Regions from separate parts of the Catenovulum adriaticum genome, predicted to be linked through region 1. Evidence: predicted binding sites of a transcription regulator. Region 1 holds the regulator's gene; the other holds the start of a gene.
What was found. The regulator FNR, encoded in region 1, switches genes on or off when oxygen is low (the NO sensors DNR and NnrR bind a similar motif). The targets are predictions, from matches to a motif close to TTGATCTAGATCAA.
Positions count from the first base shown of each region.

Region 1 (3,412 bases):
TGCTACTGACGATTATCACGGTGCGCAAATTTACATATTGATTAACGATGATTTTGCTGGGGCTATCTGGCTAACCGATACAATCAGAGATAATGCAAAATCCAGCTTAAATTTATTAGCACCCTACAAATGTATTTTAAGTGGAGATAGCAGCCCAGAGCTGGCAAAAGTAGCCGGCCAGCTTAATTTAGATTTTAAATCGGGTTTAACGCCCCAGCAAAAAACACACGCTTTAATTGATCTTAGACAAAAATATGGCCATACCGCGATGGTGGGTGATGGTATTAATGATGCATTGGTATTAGCCGAAGCTGATCTCAGTGTTGCCATGAATGAAGCCGCAGAATTAAGTAAATTAAAAGCAGATGTTATTCTATTAGGCTCTAACCTTGACAAAATCAACTTACTTATAAAACAATCTAAGCGTTTAAATAGAGTGATTAAACAAAATTTTAGTTGGGCTATCGGATATAACTTATTAGTGCTGCCATTAGCTGCAACTGGTATATTAACGCCTTGGATGGCCGTAATTGGTATGTCGACGAGTTCACTCATAGTCGTAATTAACTCAATGAGATTATTAAAAATATGAATGTTATTTACGTATTAATTCCACTTGCAATCATTATTGTGTTGGTTGCGATTGCTATATTTTTTTGGGCCGTTAGAAAAAATCAGTTTGATGATTTAGATCGCCAAGGTTATGAAATATTATTTGATGATGAAGACAATTCAACTGAAGCTATGCCTAAACAAAACAAACCTAAAGGCGATCCTAAAAATGATACTAATCAAGATAATCAAAACAACGCCTCCGTATGATTGATTTTTTAAGTGCATTTATGATTGGCATTATGGGTGCCAGCCATTGTCTTGTGATGTGCGGTGGGCTATCTGCCGCAATGGGTTTAAATCAATCATTTATCGCCACACTAACATATAATTTAGGTCGTATTATCAGCTATACCATTGCTGGCTTTTTATTAGGCCTACTTGGGCTTTGGCTAACTAAGCAGTTTGAATTTATTTTAATAGGCTTACGGCTCTTATCAGGCATTATGCTTATTTTGTTGGGGTTATATATAGCACGCTGGTTTATGGGTCTAACCCAATTAGAAAAAATATTTTCTGGTTTTTGGCAACTTATCGCACCTTTAGCACAAAAAAGCCTAACCAAAAAATCTTACTTTTCGCGTTTTATCAGTGGCATGTTATGGGGTTGGCTGCCTTGTGGATTAGTTTATAGCACCTTGACTTATGCAGCCGCTCAAGCAAACCCGATTCAATCTGCTTTAGTGATGTTTGCGTTTGGGTTGGGCACTTTACCCACTCTTTTATTAAGCGCGAGTTTAAGCCAGCAAATAAGCCAACTGATAAAAAATCAATACAGTAAAAATATTGCCGCTATTGCATTAATATTATTTGGTTGCCACACTATTTATATTGCATGGCTACAAATTTTATAAATCACTGAACCTATAATAAAAGACAGGTCAATTTATGAGTTTTAAAAGTACAGTCTCTTGTCAGAACTGTAGTATTAACCAACTTTGTTTACCTTTTTCATTAAGTGAATCAGAGATCAAAAGTTTAGATAACATCATTCAACGAAAACGACCACTTCACAAGGGCGATAAACTATTTGAAGCTGGTTTTTCATTTAACGCACTTTATGCGGTGCGTGCGGGTTCATTTAAATCTTATACATTATCAGAACAAGGTGAAGAGCAAGTTGTGGGTTTTCATTTACCTGGTGACATTATTGGTTTTGACGCCATCAGCCAGTATCAACATCCAAGTTATGCAACCGCATTAGAAACCGCAATGGTGTGTGAAATACCTTACGATATTGTTGATCAACTCAGCTCTGATTTACCTAAATTAAAGCGTCAGATCATGCGATTAATGAGCAATGATATAAAAGTAGATCGCGAGTTAATGTATTTGCTCAACAAGAAAACGGCCGAACAAAAGCTCGCCGCATTTATTTATAGCTTATCGCAACGCTTTAAAAACCGCGGCTTTTCTGAGACAGAGTTCAGATTAAGTATGACTCGTGCAGAAATTGGTAATTATTTGGGATTAACCGTCGAAACGATTAGTCGCTTATTTAGCCGGTTTCAAAAACAAGCAATTGTAGAAGTCGAATCTAAATGGATTAAAATTATCAACAAACCTGTTCTTGAAATGCTAGCTAAGGCTTAATATCTATTAAGTCTTTAGCCATCCCTTTTTACAAACATTCTATAGAATGCATACTACCAACCAATTTTTAACTCCACACTTAAAAAAAACAGGCTCCTTTAAACCTTTAGGTGGCACAAATTTTGAACGCAATAAAGAGATAATACCAAACTCAGGTTTATTAAGACTATGCGGATATTTGTGTGAAAAAAATACACATTTAGCATAAAAATTACACCTTTTGTGTAAAAATCCGTTTGGCTAATGCAAGACACGTTTCATTATTAATATTGGAGGCAGCGATGACTAAAAAGGCTACGCTCTATCGAATGGAAACATCAAACCATATTTGCCCATTTGGTTTAAAATCAAAAGATTTGTTAAAGCGATCTGGCTATTCAATTGAAGATCAAAAATTAACCACCCGAGAAGAAACCGATAATTTTAAGCAACAATATCAAGTTGAAACCACACCTCAAGTTTTTATCAAAGATGAACGAATTGGAGGTTATGACCAGCTTAGAGATTATTTAGGAAAAGAACCAGCCGGACAGCAAGGTATGAGTTATGCACCTGTGATTGCAATTTTTGCAGTTAGCTTATTATTAAGCTTTGTTTTCACGTTGAGTTTTACTGGGTTTGACGGCTTATCGAGCTTTTCAATTTCGTTACTTGAATTATTTGTTGCGCTATCCATGACAATTTTAGCCATTCAAAAATTACAGGATTTAGAGCAGTTTTCTAATTCATTCATTACTTACGATTTACTTGCGATGAAAGCGGTGCGCTACGCTTATATTTACCCATTTTTAGAAGCCTACGCAGGTATAGGCATGATAGCTAATTTACCCGCTTATACGGTTGCTCCCGTTTCATTATTTATCGGTATTGTAGGTGCAATCTCTGTATTTAAAGCCGTATATATAGACAAACGTAAACTTAAATGTGCTTGCGCTGGTGGTAACAACAAAGTGCCACTAGGGTTTATATCACTAACTGAAAATTTATTCATGATTACAGCCGGTGTTTGGATGTTTATTAGGTAAGCATTAAACGCTCTTTTGGGTTAACGCAAAATTTAACTTGTGATTACAAGTTTTAAAACTTGTAATCACAAGTTAGCTAAGCAGAAATCCATTTTTTAGCCTAAACTTAATAAGATTAAAGCAAGTCAGAAAGAGGTAAATCATGTCTGAATTCAACAAAATTCTCGCGATTATCGATGCAA
Region 1 covers NZ_CP109965.1:1,688,594-1,692,005, forward strand. Annotated here, with positions in the region: gene OLW01_RS07515 (heavy metal translocating P-type ATPase) at 1-592, shown strand, start outside; gene ccoS (cbb3-type cytochrome oxidase assembly protein CcoS) at 589-822, shown strand; gene OLW01_RS07525 (sulfite exporter TauE/SafE family protein) at 819-1,466, shown strand; gene fnr (fumarate/nitrate reduction transcriptional regulator Fnr) at 1,501-2,205, shown strand; gene OLW01_RS07535 (MauE/DoxX family redox-associated membrane protein) at 2,487-3,230, shown strand; gene uspE (universal stress protein UspE) at 3,373-3,412, shown strand, end outside.

Region 2 (3,412 bases), 1.4 Mb from region 1:
TTAGTCAAAAAGTAAGAGAAATCCCCGGCGCCCGTATCCGAGTTGGGAGCCCTAATAGTTTAAATATTCGTGGTAACGTAGGCGGAATTGAAGTTGCTTTATTAGGTAATGATTACCAGCATATTTATTCGGCTGCGCTTGCCATGACGGATGCAATTAACGAACAAAGCACAAATATCACCGCACCTGATATTTCATATCGGCCGACTCAACCCCAATTATCACTCGAAATTGACAGGCGCCGCGCTGCTGATTTAGGTATTTCACTTAACGAAATTGCTAATACTTTAAGAGCTGTGGTTGATGGATGGGACTTAGTAGATTTAAGCATCGCGGATGAGTCAATTCCTATCATGTTAGAATCATCATCCACTCGGGTTTCATCACCGCAAGATTTAGCAAATTTATATATTTCAAGTGCTTCAGGCCAACAATTGCCGCTTTCAAGCGTAGTAACAATGAAAGAAAACAGTGTCGCGGCTGAACTAGATAGACATGCACAAAGACGCGCAATTGAAATTAGTGCAGATATAACCGAAGGCTACCCACTAGCAGATGCAATGGCTGACATGCAAGCGATGGCGAATCAAGTATTGCCTGACGATGTGCAGATGATCTTTTTAGGTGAAGCACAAACGCTAGACGAAACTTCAAACGAAGTAATCTTTACTTATGCAATTGCATTGTTAGTCGTATTTTTAGTTTTATGCGCGCAATTTGAAGGGGTTGCCAGTGCAATAAATGTAATGACTGTGGTGCCATTTGGCTTAGCCGCTGCCGTGTATGCGCTTTGGTTAACCGATACCAGTGTTAATATTTATTCTCAAATTGGCTTAGTCATGCTAATTGGTTTAATGGCTAAAAATGGTATTTTAATGGTTGAATTTGCCGATCAATTGCGTGACAAAGGACTCGGTATTCGAGAAGCGATTGAGCAAGCTGCGAACGTGCGTTTACGCCCTATCGCGCTTACCATGGTATCAACTATTTTAGGTGGCTTACCGCTTATTTTAAGTTCAGGTGCGGGGGCAGAAGCGCGCAGTGCTATTGGTTGGGTTATGTTTGGTGGTTTAGGTTTAGCGGCTTTATTTACGCTATATTTAACGCCAATAGTTTATTTAGCAACTGCAAAGTTCCATAAACCCAGAGGACACGAGCAACAAGCTTTAGAATCTGAATTAAAAACGGTTGAACATATCCATTAGCGTCATTATATTAACTTACCGCCATATGCATAAAAATAATGGCGTTTGTGTTTTATGTTTAAATTTTGTTACGGTTAATTACTTCAAATTAACCGTACAATATAAAGTTTTTAAATTATATAATTTACCTTTATTGTTAATATAAAAGCTTTCAACTTATTTCTTGATGTGAATTAAATATTCGCAAGCCAAATTGACCTATACTAACCTTGTTTTTAGGATCAATTTTAGTGGCTCAGGAGTTCAGGTTGAACAATAACAATTATCTCATCATCAATTCGGGTAGTTCGTCAGTTAAATTTTCTTTATATGTTGCAGATCACGTTGAAGCAACCTTAACAGGTATCGCTGAGCGATTATCAACCGAACAAACAAAAATGAGTTGGACGTTTGAAAATAACAAACGTGAACTCGAATTAGCTGGCGCCGATCATCGCGAAGTACTACACAATTTATTCAACATTTTATCTAAACTTAATTTGTTTAAATCCCTTACAGCAATCGGTCACAGAATAGTTCATGGCGGTGAATACTTTAAATCTTCTGCGCTTATTACCCCAAATGTATTAACTAAAATTGAAGCTTGCAGCGCTTTAGCGCCTTTGCATAACCCTGCAGCAGTAACAGGTATTCAAGCTGTTTTAGAGCAATTACCCGATATCCCTCAAGTCGCCGTTTTTGATACGGCTTTTCATCAAACCATGCCTGAGCATGCTTTTTTATATGGTTTACCTTATGAATTATATGAATCTCAAGGTATTCGAAAATATGGATTTCATGGTACCAGCCACCAATACGTGGCAAATCAAGCAATCACTAAATTAGGCTTAGATAAAAACAACAGTGGTTTAATCACTGCCCATTTAGGTAACGGTTGTAGTATTTGCGCTGTTCAAAATGGAGCATCGATTGATACCAGCATGGGCTTTACACCACTAGAAGGTGTGATGATGGGTACTCGTAGTGGTGATATTGATCCCAGCATACATCAATTTTTAGCTAATAAACTAAACCTGCCTTTAGCAGAAATAACAAACATACTAAATAAACGCAGTGGTTTATTAGGGTTATCCGGCTCAAGTAACGATATGCGAACTTTATCGGCAAAAGCGAATGAAGGTGATAAACAAGCCGCCTTAGCGATTGAGGTATTTGCTTATCGTTTAGCAAAAAGTATTGCTGGTATGGTTGCCGGGCTGTCTCGCCTCGATGCATTAGTTTTCACAGGCGGCATTGGCGAAAACTCTTTTTTAGTACGCGCTAAAGTATTATCTCATTTAACCGTGCTAGGGTTTGAATTAGATCCAGAATTAAACAACCAAGGAGGCGACAACCTTGGTTTAATTACTAAAGCAAATTCTCGTCGAGCCACCATTATCCATACTCAAGAAGAATGGGTCATTGCGCAAGATACCATTCGTTTAACTCAAACCGAAGCTTAAGAGGAATCTATTTTGAATCACAGTTTATTTTTAACCCCAACTGGCTATGGTGCAGGTTTAACCTCGGTTTGTTTAGGTTTAGTTCGCTCACTTGATCAATTAGGGGTTCGTGTTGCTTTTTGTAAACCTATTGCTCAGCATGGTGGTTTAGCTCAGCAAATTGACCCTTCGTTATTGTTTGTAAATGCGATGCAAGGCTTAACACCACCCGACCCGATTCCACTTGAAAAAGCCCAGCGCATGTTAGCGAATGGCGATATAGAACAGCTAATGGAAGAAGTCGTCACTATTTGTGAAGAAAGCGCCAAAGATGCTGATTTATTAATTATTGAAGGCTTAGTACCGCAAAAAAACTTGCCTTTTATTGTGCGCATTAATACCCAAATCGCTAATACCCTCGACAGTGATGTGATTTTAGTCGCTGCTAAAAACGAGCTTTCAGAATTAGAACTTAACCAACAAATTAGTTTATCGTCTAATTTTTATGGCGGTACTCGCAGCAAAAAAGTATTAGGCTGTATTTTAAATAAAGTCGGCGCGCCAGCAGGACGAATTCAGGCATTAATGGCCTTAGACGATGGCGAAGTTTCACCGATTGAGCCCGTTAAAGATCTATCACAATTAGCGGTATTTAAACCTAAAGAATTTAGGTGTTTGGGCCAAGTTAGATACAATCCTCAGTTACTGGCCCCCAGAACGATTGATATTCATCAACATTTAGATTGCCAAATATTAAACCCAAATGCAGATTTAAACCGCCGAGTG
Region 2 covers NZ_CP109965.1:3,074,585-3,077,996, forward strand. Annotated here, with positions in the region: gene OLW01_RS13535 (efflux RND transporter permease subunit) at 1-1,205, shown strand, start outside; gene OLW01_RS13540 (acetate kinase) at 1,454-2,647, shown strand; gene pta (phosphate acetyltransferase) at 2,660-3,412, shown strand, end outside.
Region 2: OLW01_RS13540 (acetate kinase) is a predicted target of FNR. The motif match lies at 1,369-1,382, and genes of this name have one in related genera.